Regions from separate parts of the Klebsiella terrigena genome, predicted to be linked through region 1. Evidence: predicted binding sites of a transcription regulator. Region 1 holds the regulator's gene; each other region holds the start of a gene.

What was found. Region 1 encodes Fur, which represses iron uptake genes when iron is present. Its sites were predicted from a motif close to ATAATAATGAGAACNACTATCAA; they were not measured.
Region 2: a site for Fur is predicted at 1,674-1,696, ahead of HCK03_RS16530 (TonB-dependent siderophore receptor). Genes of this name have one in related genera too.
Region 3: a site for Fur is predicted at 1,973-1,995, ahead of exbB (tol-pal system-associated acyl-CoA thioesterase). Genes of this name have one in related genera too.
Region 4: a site for Fur is predicted at 2,061-2,083, ahead of sufA (Fe-S cluster assembly scaffold SufA). Genes of this name have one in related genera too.

Annotation. Positions count from the first base shown of each region.
Region 1 is NZ_CP050508.1:4,044,747-4,048,715, forward strand. It holds gene ybfF (esterase) at 1-410, shown strand, start outside; gene ybfE (LexA regulated protein) at 544-837, shown strand; gene fldA (flavodoxin FldA) at 988-1,518, shown strand; gene fur (ferric iron uptake transcriptional regulator) at 1,811-2,257, shown strand; gene tcuR (tricarballylate utilization LysR family transcriptional regulator TcuR) at 2,387-3,313, shown strand; gene tcuA (FAD-dependent tricarballylate dehydrogenase TcuA) at 3,411-3,969, shown strand, end outside.
Region 2 is NZ_CP050508.1:3,511,852-3,515,820, reverse strand. It holds gene HCK03_RS16540 (nickel/cobalt efflux protein RcnA) at 1-525, opposite strand, end outside; gene rcnR (Ni(II)/Co(II)-binding transcriptional repressor RcnR) at 649-921, shown strand; gene HCK03_RS16530 (TonB-dependent siderophore receptor) at 1,740-3,914, shown strand; gene iraP (anti-adapter protein IraP) at 3,964-3,969, opposite strand, start outside.
Region 3 is NZ_CP050508.1:736,769-740,737, forward strand. It holds gene yghB (DedA family general envelope maintenance protein YghB) at 1-489, opposite strand, end outside; gene metC (cystathionine beta-lyase) at 620-1,807, opposite strand; gene exbB (tol-pal system-associated acyl-CoA thioesterase) at 2,057-2,788, shown strand; gene exbD (TonB system transport protein ExbD) at 2,795-3,220, shown strand; gene HCK03_RS03590 (TIGR00645 family protein) at 3,362-3,856, shown strand.
Region 4 is NZ_CP050508.1:2,306,334-2,310,302, reverse strand. It holds gene sufC (Fe-S cluster assembly ATPase SufC) at 1-86, opposite strand, end outside; gene sufB (Fe-S cluster assembly protein SufB) at 153-1,640, opposite strand; gene sufA (Fe-S cluster assembly scaffold SufA) at 1,643-2,020, opposite strand; gene HCK03_RS10845 (hypothetical protein) at 2,966-3,289, shown strand; gene HCK03_RS10840 (GlsB/YeaQ/YmgE family stress response membrane protein) at 3,508-3,756, opposite strand; gene HCK03_RS10835 (YegP family protein) at 3,923-3,969, shown strand, end outside.

The sequences.
Region 1 (3,969 bases):
GCCGCCACGACGAAATCTTTGCCGCCATCAACGCCGTGACCGCCGCCGGCGCCGCAACCCGCCAGCAGGCGGCGGTGGTCATGCGCGAGCACCTGCAGGAAGAGGGCGTGATTCAGTTCCTGCTGAAGTCCTTCGTTGACGGCCAGTGGCGGTTTAACGTACCGGTCCTGTGGGATCAATATAGCCATATCGTTGGCTGGCAGCCGGTTCCCGCCTGGCCGCATCCGGTCCTGTTTATCCCGGGCGGCAACTCTCCCTACGTGTCCGATGAGTATCGCGACGCGCTGCTGGCGCAGTTCCCGCAGGCCCGCGCGCACGTGATTGCCGGCGCGGGCCATTGGGTCCATGCGGAGAAACCGGAGGCGGTACTGCGCGCAATTCGCCGATATCTCTCCTCTTTAGCGGCATAACTGGCTAAAAACTGCCCGACCGCGCCGCAGAATGCCCGCGGTCGTTGGCGCAGCGGTTCGCCTGATGTATTATGGCGCGCTATCTGTGTCGGCAATGGCCCGACAACTCGTTTCCCCGAAGTCACTCTGAATCATGGCAAAAGAACAAACGGACCGTACGACATTAGATTTGTTCGCAACCGAGCGTCGCCCGGGTAGACCAAAGACCAATCCGCTTTCGCGCGACGAGCAGCTGCGCATCAATAAACGCAACCAGCTTAAACGCGACAAAGTTCGCGGTTTAAAGCGCGTGGAGCTCAAGCTCAACGCTGAAGCGGTTGATGCGCTCAATGAGCTAGCTGATGCCCGCAATATGAACCGTAGCGATCTGATTGAAGAGATGTTGATGAACCAGCTGGCAGCCCTGCATAGCCAGGGTAAAGTCTGAGAAACCTCAAAAACAACACTTTCATGTAGCAGAGTGTGCAGTCGGGTGTGATTGCTGTTTCCGCGCCCTTCCCTGTTCTGCTATGATTGCCGTTATCTGCGGGCATTACGCCACTACCACATCATTAAGTTTCAAGAGGTTATTTTACTCATGGCAATCATCGGCATCTTTTTTGGCAGCGACACCGGCAACACCGAAAATATTGCAAAAATGATCCAAAAGCAGCTCGGTAAAGACGTTGCTGATGTTCACGACATTGCCAAAAGCAGCAAAGAAGACCTGCAGGGTCATGACATTCTGCTGCTGGGCATCCCAACCTGGTACTACGGTGAAGCGCAGTGTGACTGGGATGATTTCTTCCCGACGCTGGAAGAGGTCGACTTCAACGGTAAGCTGGTCGCCCTGTTTGGCTGCGGTGACCAGGAAGACTATGCTGAATACTTCTGTGATGCGCTGGGAACCATCCGCGACATCATCGAACCGCGCGGTGCAACCATCGTCGGCCACTGGCCAACGGCGGGCTACCATTTCGAAGCCTCTAAAGGTCTCGCCGATGACGACCATTTCGTCGGTCTCGCTATCGATGAAGACCGTCAGCCTGAGCTGACCAACGAGCGCGTTGAGAAATGGGTTAAGCAGATTTCTGAAGAACTGCATCTCGAAGAAATCAAAAACGCCTGATGGTTAAACGGCGATACCTTCGGGTATCGTCGTATTAATAGGTAAAAGCAATAAAACTAATAGCTACAAGTTTTTAACTTTTAATCACATATCTGTACAATGTCCTCTGATTTAACGAGGAGACGTGACACAGTTTGTAGCGTGTGCCTCGTTTTTGACAGCATACAAGGCTCGATGCTTGCGGTTTTCATTTCATCATGGCAGTTCTATAATGAGACGCGTTACATCGGGTGATTCTCTGTATTACTTCCGCTAATGGAAGTAGATCGTTTAGCAACAGGACAGATTCCGCATGACTGACAACAATACCGCATTGAAGAAGGCTGGCCTGAAAGTCACACTTCCACGATTAAAAATTCTGGAAGTGCTGCAGGGGCCGGATAACCATCACGTCAGCGCGGAAGATTTATACAAACGCCTGATCGACATGGGGGAAGAGATCGGTCTGGCTACCGTTTATCGCGTACTGAACCAGTTTGATGATGCCGGCATTGTTACCCGCCATAATTTTGAAGGCGGTAAATCCGTTTTCGAACTGACACAGCAGCATCATCACGATCACCTGATTTGCCTCGATTGTGGCAAAGTGATCGAATTCAGCGATGACTCTATCGAAGCGCGTCAGCGTGAAATTGCCCACCGTCACGGTATCCGCCTGACCAACCACAGCCTGTACCTGTACGGTCACTGTGCTGAAGGCGACTGCCGCGAAAATGAACACGCGCACGACCCCAAGTAATATGATGCCAGCAGGAAAGCCAACCGGACGGTTGGCTTTTTTTATACGCTGAATTCGCCGCGCCATATTCCCTCCTCCGCGATGTTGCTTTAATGTAAAATCCCTTCCCGCCTGACCCCGAGAATCGACATGGAACTTCGTCAGCTACGTTACTTCGTTCGTATTGTGGAAACCGGCAGCATGGGCAGCGCCGCGCTGGATCTCAATATTGGCGTCTCAGCGCTCAGTCAGCAAATGACGCGCCTGGAAAGTGAACTCTCGATTCGCCTGCTCCAGCGTACCTCGCGCGGCGTCACGCCCACCAGCGCCGGCCTGGCCTTTTACTTTCAGGCGCAGCTGGCGCTACGCCATGCCGATGATGCGATCCTGGCTGCCCGCGAAGCTCGCCTGTCCGGGCACGTCAGCGTCGGCATGGCACCCAGCACCGCGTCGATACTGGGGATGCCCTTTATTAACGCGATGCGGGAAAGCTATGCCGATGTTCGTCTGCACGTCGTGGAAAGTCTCTCCGGCAACCTGGAGCGGATGATCAACACCCGCCAGATTGATTTAGCCGTCGTTTTCCAGAAGGAGAAAATCCTGCGCTGGAGCGCCAGACCGATCCTCGAAGAACGGCTATTTTTGATTGGCACCTACGCCGTACTGGCCGATATCGCCGACGACGCCATCTCCCCCTCTCAGCTGGCAAACATTCCCTTGATTATGCCCAGCCAGGGCCACGGCCTGCGTGGCAGGCTGGAGGCGATCGGCCAGGAACACGCCATCAAGCTGGATATTGCCGCTGAAATTGATGGCCTGACTCTACTGATGCGCGCCGTGCGCAGCGGTCTTGGGGCCACCCTGCAGCCCGGGGCCGCCATTTCCCATCTTGATAAAGAAGCGCTGAGAGTGATCGGCGTCCACAACCCGATACTCAGTCGCCCCAACTTTTTGGTTAGCCTGTCTGACGATGAGCTCACCCCGGCAGGTCTTGCCGCCCGCGTGGTGCTTAGCAAAGTCATGCGCCAACTGGTGGATGCAGGCAGCTGGCCGGGAGCCACCCTTTACGCTAACTAAAGCCCTCTTTAGCTACGCAGCATAGCGCCCGCACAGCCCCAGCGTATACATTCCAATTACAAATTTAACAATTAGTTAAAGAGTAATGGAGTCTACGATGGTTGATGTACTGGTGATTGGCGGAGGCAATGCTGCGTTATGTTCCGCTTTAACCGCCCGCGAAGCAGGCGCGTCGGTGCTGTTGCTGGAGGCAGCCCCTCGCGAATGGCGCGGGGGAAATTCCCAACATACCCGCAATCTGCGCTGCATGCACGATGCGCCGCAGGATGTGCTAGTGGATAGCTATACCGAAGAGGAGTTCTGGCAAGATCTCTGGCGAGTCACCGAAGGGAATACCAATGAAGCGCTGGCGCGTCTGGTAATCCGTACCTCTTCACGCTGCCGTGACTGGATGCGCCAGCACGGCGTTAACTTTCAGCCTCCCCTCTCCGGAGCGCTGCACGTGGCGCGCACCAATGCCTTTTTTATGGGTGGAGGCAAGGCCCTGATGAATGCCTACTACCGCAGCGCGGAAAGGCTGGGCGTGCAAATCCGTTACGATACGCCGGTGCAGGCGCTTGAGCTTCGTAACGGCAGGTTTGTCGCAGCCCTGGCGGGAGAGGAGCGCATTGCTGCCAAAACCTGCGTGCTTGCTGCCGGAGGTTTCGAATCCAACC
Region 2 (3,969 bases), 530 kb from region 1:
CTCCAGTGACACATCCCGCGTTTGCCAGCTGCGTCCGCTCAGGGTGCGCAAACGCCAGCGCGCTAACTGTCCTTCTGCAAAAATAGAGAGTTCAACTCGACCGTGGCCGGTATCAATAATCCGCGTTTCGGCATGATGATGATGGCCGTGCGCATGCTCTTCTTCCTGCTCCCGTTGCCACAGGCGCTCTCCGTGCCAGGTGCGCCAGAACATCCAGGCCGCAGTGCCCAGAATGATGACGGCAGAAATGAGCTGAAACCAGGGTTCAGCCGATTCAGCGGTGAATTTGCGGCTTATATACATGCCGCCTGCCGCAATCATCCAGACTATTACCGTATGCGAAAGCGTGGCGGCGAGGCCCAGCATAACGGCCTGCTTCACCGTTCCGCGGATAGCGATGATAAAAGCCGCCATCATCGTTTTTGAGTGACCGGGTTCCAGGCCGTGCATGGCACCGAGAAGGATCGCGCTGGGGATGAAGATCCATGCATTGCCCTGCTGCAAAAGCGTTGTGAATTCAAACATGAGGATGATCGACATAGTAGAATACGTGACGGGAATTCTACTCCCCCCCAGTACCAAATACTACCCCCCAGTAGAACGACAATGATATAATCTCTAATAATTTACAGCTTTTAAGAGGGCAGCATGTCACACACTATTCGTGATAAACAGAAACTTAAGGCCCGGGCCAGTAAAATCCAGGGACAGGTCATTGCGCTAAAAAAAATGCTCGATGAACCTCATGAATGCGCTGCCGTACTACAGCAAATTGCCGCCATTCGTGGAGCAGTCAATGGCTTGATGCGTGAGGTTATTAAAGGCCATCTGAGCGAACACATTGTTCATGAAGAGAGTGAAGCAAAACGTGAGGGTGATTTAGACGTAGTGCTGAAAGTTTTAGACTCTTATATTAAATAAATCAATTACCTGACACTCACCTGCGTTGTAGATTAATCAGGCAGCCTGGTCGATAAACTGAAGCGGTCAGCGTATGGGTGACTGTTGCACCTTAAATCACCCTCCGGCGCCATCGAAGCCACTCCATGCAATATGTTGAAATCAGCAATCGGGTAGCCATTTTGGCGCTTGAAACCAGGCACTCATAATTTCGCACGATCCTCTCTGTAACCCGACCCGGAATTCCTCTTCAGTTAGTACTTAATTCAAAATTAATACTGATCGTTATATCCAGAATCGTGAACGGTTATTCGAGCGGGCGGCCCTCGGCGTCAACGTCTGATTGTGACTGGAGCACATTGGTCAGGGCAGGGCCACAGCATAAGATTTAACTCATTCATATGCTGGGTATTACGGCGCAATCGGGCGGCCTACGTCGAGCGTTGAGGAGGGGCAAGTATTGGCGAAATAATGGCGCTCAATGTAAAGCTTTGTATGATCTTCTGCACGGTTTCTCCTCAATTTTCGCTCATTAACTGCAGCTCTTTTTGGCATAACGGCGGAGAGGAACCAAAAGCCAGATAATTGCGGTGCGTTATTACTGTTTTCATTACTATGATTTATAAGAATATTAATGAGTGTTTGGTGGTTGAGTATTTTCCAATATCTATTTCTTTGTTCCTCTATCGATGGCCTTACGTTTATTTACATATAAACCGCAAAGCCATCAAATAATGTAGAAAAAAAGGAGGATCTATTTCGGCGTGTGTACAATGAGAATCACTCTCATTATCATAAGCATTTACTTACAAATATTAACTCTTCTGGGGATTATTTAAGTGAATGTAACTTTAGATAAAAAGCGCCCAATTGCGCTGTTTTTGGCCGGCTTGCTCAGCTCACCCGTTTTTGCACAAGAAGCCACGGAGAAATTGGCTGACGACGAAACGATGCTCGTCACCGCCGAACAGGTGCTCAAACAGCAGCCCGGTGTGTCAATTATCACCGAAGAAGATATTCAAAAAAGCCCTCCTGTTAACGATCTTGCCGACATCATCCGCAAAATGCCGGGTGTGAACCTGACCGGCAATGGCGCCAGCGGCAGCCGCGGTAACAATCGGCAAATCGACATCCGCGGCATGGGCCCGGAAAACACCCTGGTGCTGATTGACGGCGTGCCGGTGAGCTCTCGTAACTCCGTGCGCTACAGCTGGCGCGGCGAACGCGACTCTCGCGGCGATACCAACTGGGTGCCGGCAGAAATGGTGGAACGTATTGAGGTGATTCGCGGCCCGGCAGCGGCCCGCTATGGTTCTGGCGCTGCGGGCGGCGTGGTCAATATTATTACTAAACGCCCCACCAATGACTGGCATGGCTCGCTCTCCCTCTTCACCAATCAGCCGGAAAGCAGCAAAGAAGGTGACACCCGACGCGCTAACTTCAACCTCAGCGGCCCGCTGGCGGGTGACGCGCTAACGATGCGTCTGTATGGCAATATCAACCGCACCGATGCCGATGCCTATGACATCAATACCGCACAAAACGGTTCCTATGCAGCGGGTCGCGAAGGCGTGCGTAATAAAGATATCAGCGGCGTGCTCTCCTGGAAAATCACCCCGGCCCAGATCGTTGATTTCTCCTATGGCTATAGCCGTCAGGGCAATATCTACGCGGGTGATACGCAAAACAGCAACAGTAATAGCAGCGCTGGTGGCTTAGTAGAGTCGCTCTATGGCGATGAAACCAACCGCTTATACCGGCAAAACTATGGCATCACTCACAACGGTATTTGGGATTGGGGGACGTCCAGGCTTAACTTTAACTATGAAAAGACCAATAACACCCGTTTAAAAGAGGGCACCGGCGGCAGTACGGAAGGGATGATCAACAGCGATGTCTACTCAACCAGCCGGCTGGAAAGCTATCGGGCGGGCGGGGAGGTCAGCTTCCCGCTGCAGCTGCTGGTCGATCAAACGGTGACCCTCGGCGCGGAGTGGAACCGCGATGAGCTCAACGATCCCGCCTCCATGCAGTCGTCGAGTACTAACCTCTATTTACCGGGTAGCTCAGGCGATCCGTCCCAGCGCAGCAGTGAAAACTCGGCCACGATTAGCTCACTCTATTTCGAGGATAATATTGCCGCGACCGACAGCACCGAGGTGATTCCGGGGCTGCGCTTTGACTATCACGATAATTTCGGCGCTAACTGGAGCCCAGGCCTGAATATTTCGCAGGGGCTGGGGGAATATTTCACCATGAAAGCCGGTATCGCCCGCGCGTTCAAAGCGCCTAATCTTTATCAGTCAACGCCGGGCTACCTGCTTTCTACGCGCGGTAACGGCTGCCCGATTGGCCTCAGTCAATGCTATTTACTGGGTAACGACAATCTCGACCCTGAAATTAGCGTGAACAAAGAGGTGGGTCTGGAATTCAGTCATGCGGGCTATGCCGCGGGTATTACCTACTTCCGCAATGACTACAAAAATAAAATCGTCTCCGGCACTTCGGCCATTTACAGCAACGGCGCCTATAACGTGCTGCAGTGGGAGAATGGCGGTAAAGCTATCGTTGAAGGGCTGGAAGGCAACCTGACCATTCCTCTGATTGCCGATACGCTGGAGTGGCGCTCTAACGCCACCTACATGTTCCGTTCTGAAAGCAAGAAGACCGGCAATCCGCTGTCGGTGATCCCGGAATTTACCATCAACTCCCAGCTGGAATGGCAGGCCACTGAAGATCTGAGCGCGAACGTTAACTGGACGCAATATGGTCGGCAGAAACCGCGCCAGTATGCGGAAACGTCCCTTGAAAACAATAACGGCCTTTCACAACGTGAAATTAGTCCTTATTCCATCGTTGGCCTGAACGTTAACTACGATATTACCAGGAATCTGCGCGCCAATGCGGGTATCAACAACCTGTTTGATAAGCAGATCTACCGTGAGAACGCGGGGGCTTCAACCTATAACGAACCGGGTCGCGCTTATTACGCCGGCGTAACCATGTCGTTTTAATCAACGGGGCGGTCTTCAGGCCGCCCTCATTGTTTTTATCGCTGCCGGCTCAATC
Region 3 (3,969 bases), 2.3 Mb from region 1:
CAGCAGCGCGCTGAGCCAGTTGAAGAACTGGAAGCGGCGGTTGGAGAGCCCGGAAATACCGGCCATTGTTGGCAGCAGGGTGCGAACGAAGGCCAGGAAGCGCCCGGCCAGCAGGGCCAGCAGCCCGTGCTTATCGAACATGCAGGTCGCGCGCTGATGATATTTCTGCGGCAGATGGGCAAGCCAGCCCTTAACGGTCTCGGTGTTGCCGAGCCAGCGCCCCTGAATATAGCTCAGCCAGCAGCCGAGGCTGGCCGCCGCGGTCAGAATGGCGAGGGTGGGCACAAAGTCCATGACGCCTTTCGCAATCAGCGCGCCGGCGAGCAGCAGCAGGCTGTCCCCGGGTAAAAACGAGGCCGGCAGCAGACCGTTCTCGAGAAACAGGGTCGCGAACATGACCAGATATACAACGCCCACAACGTGAGGGTTCGCCAATGCGGCAAAATCATGTTGCCAGAGCGCGGCGACAATCTCTTGGATAACAACCATGGACTTTCCTAAGTGGTACCGTATTTTTGACTAGTGTACTCCTGAAGAGCCCCGAACACCTTGATCCCGGGCGCAACAAAAGCGGCCGCCTCTAACAGAACGTCCGCAATTATTGCCACTGGCCGTCACTTTACACGATACGCGCGAAGCCCGCCGCTAAATCCGCCAGCAGATCGTCAACATTTTCTAAACCGATATGGACGCGAATCAGCGTGCCGCTGAAATCGACTTCCGCCTCGGGGCGGATGGCAGCGATGTGCTCCGGCTGGTTAGCCAGGATCAGTGATTCGAAACCGCCCCAGGAGTAGGCCATGCTGAACAGGCTGAAGTTGTCCAGATAAGTGGACAGCTCGGCGTCGTTCAGCCGCTTATTGAGAATAAACGAGAACAGGCCGCTGCTGCCGGTAAAGTCGCGCTTCCAGAACTCATGCCCTTTGCTGCCCGGCAGCGCGGGATGGTTGACCCGCGCCACCTGCGGATGCTGCGCCAGCCATTCGGCGATGCGCAGGCTGCTCTCGTGGTGCTGACGCAGGCGCACGCCGAGGGTGCGCAGGCCGCGGCTGGTCATATAGGCGGTATCCGCGTCGAGCATCTGCCCCATCAGATAGGCGTTCTCACGCAGCTGGTCCCAGCAGCGCGCGTTGGCAACCGCGGTGCCGACCATCGCATCGGAGTGGCCAATCAGGTATTTGGTCCCGGCCTGAATCGAGATATCGACGCCAAAATCCAGCGCCCTGAACAGCACGCCGGCCGCCCAGGTGTTGTCGATCATGATGATTGCCTCCGGGGCAACGCTGCGCACGGCCGCGACGATCGCCGGAACGTCGTGGACCTCCATAGTGATTGAACCCGGAGACTCGAGAAACACCACGCGGGTATTCGGCTGGACCAGACGGGCGATATCGGCGCCAATCAGCGGATCGAACCAGCCGGTGCTCACGCCGAGCCTGGCAAGCACCTTGGTACTGAAGTCCTGGCTCGGCTCATAGGCGGTGTTGGTCATCAGAACGTGGTCGCCCTGCTCAACAAACGCCAGAATCGTATTGGCCACCGCCGCCGCACCGCAGGGGAACAGGGCGCAGCCGGCGCCGCCTTCCAGCTCGCACATGGCTTCCTGCAGCGAGAAGTGGGTCAGCGTGCCGCGGCGGCCGTAAAACAGCTCGCCCTTCGCCCGGTTGCGGGTGGCATGTTTCTTATCTTCGACGGTGTCGAACACCAGCGACGAAGCGCGCTGAATCACGCTGTTTACCGATCCGAGGGTATATTTTTTACTGCGTCCGGCGTGGACCAGAGCGGTATCAAGATGTTTGTCAGCCATGTTTTTTGCCTGTTTTTATACGTCTGGACGTCTAAACTAGCATGAATACCCGGAGCTGTACCGGCTAACGACGGATACAGGCAAAAATTTTACCAAATCCCCCGGCTGCCGCTTTTTTACTGCGTAAGCGCAAGGAAAATAAACGTGATTTGCTGCACAGTGTAAATACTAATGAGAACCACTATCAATTCGATGCCGTTTTGATATTATTATGCTCAGATTTTGTGATTTACGTCCTGGAGACTCAGAGTGGGTAATAATTTGATGCAGGCGGATCTTTCCGTTTGGGGTATGTATCATCATGCCGATATTGTCGTTAAGGTCGTGATGATTGGCCTGATTCTGGCGTCGATAGTCACATGGGCTATCTTCTTCGGCAAGGGTGCTGAAATCCTCTCCAGCAAGCGCCGCCTCAAGCGCGAACAGCAGCTTCTCGGCGAAGCGCGCTCCCTCGACCAGGCCAGCGACATCGCCAACGCTTTCGATCCTAAAAGCCTGAGCACGCAGCTTATCAACGAAGCGCAGAACGAGCTCGAGCTGTCGGCTGGCGTCGAAGATAACGAAGGCATTAAAGAGCGTACCGGTTTCCGCCTTGAGCGCCGCGTGGCGTTTGTAGGTCGCTATATGGGCCGCGGAAACGGCTACCTGGCGACCATCGGCGCCATCTCCCCGTTCGTCGGCCTGTTTGGTACCGTCTGGGGCATCATGAACAGCTTTATCGGCATCGCCCAGACTCAGACCACCAACCTCGCGGTTGTCGCACCGGGCATCGCGGAAGCGCTGCTGGCAACGGCTATCGGCCTGTTTGCCGCTATCCCGGCGGTAGTTATCTATAACATCTTCGCCCGTATGATCGGCAGCTACAAAGCCACTCTCGGCGACGTCGCCGCCCAGGTATTGCTGCTGCAAAGCCGCGATCTGGACCTGAGTGCCAGCGGCTCTTCGCCGGTACGTACCGCGCAGAAATTACGAGTAGGTTGATGCTTTATGGCGATGCATTTTAACGAAAACCTCGATGATAACGGCGAAATGCACGATATTAACGTGACGCCGTTTATCGACGTCATGCTCGTGCTGCTGATTATCTTTATGGTGGCCGCTCCGCTGGCGACGGTTGATGTGAAGGTCAACCTGCCCGCCTCCTCCAGCCAGCCGCAGCCGCGTCCGGAAAAGCCGATCTATCTGTCGGTGAAGGCGGATAAAACGATGTTCCTCGGCAACGATCCGGTGACCGAAGAGAGCATGATTAACGCGCTGAATACCCTGACTGAAGGTAAGAAAGACACCACCGTCTTCTTCCGCGCCGATAAAACCGTGGACTACGAGACGATGATGAAAGTCATGGATACCCTGCACCAGGCGGGCTATCTGAAGATTGGTCTGGTGGGCGAAGAGACCGTTAAAGCGCAGTAGCCCTCACCAACATCTCCCCAGGAGGCTGGCCTTGTGCCGGCCTTTTTTATCTCTGTCGATCCGCAGCGCTGAGCGGATGTTGCAATCACGCTGGCGGGTTGCGATATAATGCCGATCGTTTTTTTTAACTTACAGGGTCTTATGGAACGCTTTCTGGAAAATGCCATGTACGCCTCACGCTGGCTGCTGGCACCGGTTTATTTTGGTCTCTCTCTGGGACTGGTGGCGCTGTCGATCAAATTTTTTCAGGAGATCCTCCACATCCTGCCGCATATCTTTAGCGTAGGGGAGTCGGACCTGATCCTGACCCTGCTGTCGCTGGTGGATATGACGCTGGTCGGCGGCCTGCTGGTAATGGTGATGTTCTCGGGGTATGAAAACTTTGTCTCTCAGCTGGATATCAACGAGGGCAAAGAGAAGCTCAGCTGGCTGGGAAAAATGGACGCCACTTCGCTGAAAAACAAGGTTGCGGCCTCCATCGTTGCGATCTCCTCGATCCACCTGCTGCGGGTGTTTATGGATGCCAAAAACGTGCCGGACAATAAGCTGATGTGGTACGTCATTATCCACCTGACCTTCGTGCTGTCGGCGTTTGTGATGGGCTATCTCGATCGCCTGACCAAAGTTAAGCACTAGTTCCTGCCTGCCCGGCAGCGTTTAGCTACCGGGCGAGCGGTTTGCCTCTCTGACGAAGTCTGCCACATATTCAGCTGACCAACCGCCGCGTGCTGGCCGCTCTGCGCCAGCTC
Region 4 (3,969 bases), 1.7 Mb from region 1:
ACTTCGCCGGGTCGGATATCGAGGTTCAACCCGCGCAGGATCTCTTTATCGTCAACGGATACCTGCAAATCTTTAATGCTTAACATGTATATTCCTTAATTCGGCAGTCTGCTTCGGGCGGCGCCATCGCGCAGCCGGCATGGGCCAGACTGTTAACCGACGCTGTGTTCAAGGCTAATCGCCAGCAGTTTTTGCGCTTCCACGGCAAATTCCAGCGGCAGCTCTGAGAAGACATCCTTACAGAAGCCGTTAACGATCATGGAGATCGCATCATCTTCACTGATCCCGCGCTGCAGGCAGTAGAAGAGCTGATCTTCACCAATTCGCGAGGTGGTGGCTTCATGCTCCAGCTGGGCGCTGTTGTTACGGCACTCAACGTACGGGAAGGTGTGCGCCCCGCAGTCCGGCCCGATCAGCATCGAGTCACACTGGGTAAAGTTTCGCGCGTTGGTCGCCGTCGGCATAATTTTGACCAGCCCGCGGTAGCTGTTCTGGCTTTTACCGGCGGAGATCCCTTTGGAGATAATCGTCGAGCGGGTGTTTTTACCGATATGAATCATTTTGGTGCCGGTATCCGCCTGCTGGTGGCCGCTGGTCAGCGCCACCGAGAAGAACTCGCCGATGGAGTTGTCGCCGCGCAGAATACAGCTCGGATACTTCCACGTTATCGCCGAGCCGGTCTCCGACTGGGTCCACGACATTTTGCTGTTGTCGCCTTCACAGAGCGCTCGCTTGGTGACGAAGTTGAGGATCCCGCCGGTGTTGTTATCCCCGGGGAACCAGTTCTGCACCGTGGAGTATTTTACTTCGGCATCTTTGTGGATGATGACCTCAACCACCGCCGCGTGCAGCTGGTAGCTGTCGCGAACCGGTGCCGAGCAGCCTTCGATATAGCTGACGTAGCTGCCCTCGTCAGCGACGAGGATCGTGCGTTCAAACTGGCCGGTTTTTTCCGCATTGATGCGAAAATAGGTCGATAGCTCCATCGGGCAGCGCACGCCTTTCGGCACGTAGATAAAGGTGCCGTCGGAGGCGACCGCGGCGTTCAGCGCGGCGAAGAAGTTGTCATTGCCGGGCACCACGGTGCCGAGATATTTTTTCACCAGCTCCGGATGATCGTGAATCGCTTCGCCGAAGGAGCAGAAGATAATGCCCTGCTCCGCCAGCTTTTCCCGGTAGGTGGTGGCGACCGAGACCGAGTCAAAGATGGCGTCTACCGCCACTTCGCGTCCTTCGCGTACCGGCACGCCCAGCAGATTGAAGGCCTCTTCGACTTCGCTGGTCAGATAGTCGGCGGGGCCGGTTTGCTGCACCGCACCCGGCTCGGAGGCGCAGGTGTCGTCGCAGTTGCCGCAGGAGGGCGCGGAATAGTAGCTGTAGTCCTGATAGTCCAGCTTATCGTAGTGCGCCTTGAGCCAGTGCGGCTCTTCCATATCCAGCCACGCTCTGAAGGCGCTCAGCCTGAACTCCAGCATCCACTCCGGCTCGTTGCGACGGGCGGAGATCGCCCGCACCACCTCTTCGTTGATGCCCTTGGCCAGCTCATCGGTCTGTAACCGGGTAAAAAAGCCTTCTTTATAATTCAGCGGCCCGCCGGTCCAGGTTTTGACATCGTCAGTTGTTTCAGTATTACGAGACATAATTACTCCGCCTGAACCCCAAAGCTTTCACCGCAGCCGCACTCGTGCTGCGCTTTCGGGTTATGAAACTTAAAGATTTCATTTAATCCTTCCCGAACGTAATCCAGCTCCGTACCATCAATAAACGGCATGGCCTGCAGCGGCGCCCACAGCTTCGCGCCTTCGAACTCAAACAGCAGATCGTCTTTCGCGGGCTCTGCGATAAGCTCCATGACGTAGGCAAAGCCGGCACAGCCGCTGGTTTTCACGCCAAGACGCAGCCCCTGCATCGGCGGCTGCTTGCTCACCAGCTCACGGATATGGGCGGCGGCAGCGGGCGTCATGATCAGGCCACGCCAGCTAAAATCGTCGGGGTTAAAGGTTCCTGCTTGTGATTCCATCGGTCTACCTCATTGGTTGGCGCCATCAGGGCATCTCACCATGTTAGTGATAACGATTATCACTTCAACCCATCTGGAGAAGGGGTATTCGCCCCTGAGACTCTTTTATGGCCCTTTTTATAAGCATAGACCCTGCTTTACTGCTTATCAGGTCTCATTTTTTCTATTTAATAGACTGAAAAATAATAAGTTATCTGATATGGGTTGGCAGAAAATGCGGCAATGGAAAAGATGCATCGAAAATACCGATTTTTGAGATAGGAGATGAAAAAATCCGCCTTTCAGCGACTTATCGGATATTCAGCGGGTTATATAGTTACACCGTTGCGCCATCACTCCTTTCCGGCCTATTCCGGCCCGGCGCTGAAGGCGCGCGGCTTTTCAGCGATGCCGCTAAAACCTTATACAATCGCTTAACGTTGACTGACCCCACGAGCATCACCTCCAATCTATAAGTATTATCTGAAAACAAGGGGTGTTGTGTGGCTATACGTAGACATTTTGGTTATAAAGTCGCCCGTCCCGCGGGGATTAAGTTTTAATCACCATGATCAAGCTGGTGTACAATCCCCGTCTATATTTTCTACAGTTTTCGGCATGATGTCGGAGCCGCTGATAACCTGGAGCTTTTGTCGTAACGGATGATAGATATCAGTATTATGTCGATGTGCATGGTCGTTCTTCTGGTGATGAGCGTACTGCTGGACTGAAAGCCTGTTGCGCCACAGCTCTTTGCCGCCGCTGTTCCGATTCTCGCCGTTTATCGCCCGGCCATAGCCGTGTCCTGATGAAACCGGCCCTCGGTTTTACCTCCCCGCGCGCCCTTCTGCAGACCCTCCACAGTCGTTAATAAATAAGGAGATTTGGAGGATTCGCCCCCGGTGGGATTGTCGGCCCGAAACCTTGCCTCTAAGATTTTAGCCACACACTTAAGAGGTAACGAAGATGAAAAGAACAATCATTGCCCTGTTAGCAACCGTTTCTATTGCCGCCGCCAGCGCCTTCGCCGCGGATAAAAGCGAAACGCCGCCTGCGCGAGATAACGCCGGACAGCCGCCGTTTGAGATGAACCATGAGTTTGGCCACATGCCCATGCCGCCACTGCCTCCGAGAAAGCCCACGCTCTTCTCCGCGACCGTTGCCAGCGATAATCCGACTGACACCATTAATAAACTCACCGCATTAATCCCTACCAGCAAAGCCCGGCATTATGAGGTCCATGTCGAAGTCGTCGCCGTACCCGATATGGCAGCGACCGGACCCTTGTGATTTTGTCGGGTTAATTAACGATAAAATACGCTGTCAGTCCCTGCGAGCGGCGCCGGCAGGCGCGATAAATTAGCGGTCGAAATGGATTTCCCCACCGGGTTTATGTGGTTTTTTAGTCACCCGAGGCATCGGCAGGGCTATTATGCAAACGAAAAAAAAGCTGCCAATAATAGCGGCAGCTTTTATATCTTATGATTCAGATTGATACTGAAGGGCTATTAGCTCTTAATTTTTCTGTAGATAAACAGCACCACCAGCGCGCCAATTACCGCAACGACAAAGCTACCGAAATTGAACCCGTCAACCTTGCCAAAGCCAAAGAAGGTGCTGATCCAGCCGCCCACTACCGCACCGATGACCCCTAGAATGATAGTGACGAAAAAGCCGCCACCGTCTTTGCCCGGCATGATCCACTTCGCTAAAATACCGGCAATAAGACCAAAAATGATCCAGGAAATGATACCCATGGTTAACTCCGTCCTCTTTGTTGCTCTGCAAGTGCATAGTGATTAAATAGTAGCATATACGGAGCATGTGAAGCATGAATTATATATTTATTAGACGATTACTTGCCGCGCAAGCCGCCATAGTCTACATATCATGGGGAGCTGTTAACGTCAAAAGAGGTAAAAGATGGGGTATTACGTCATTAAGAAGTCAGAGAAGAGCGTGTCCCAACC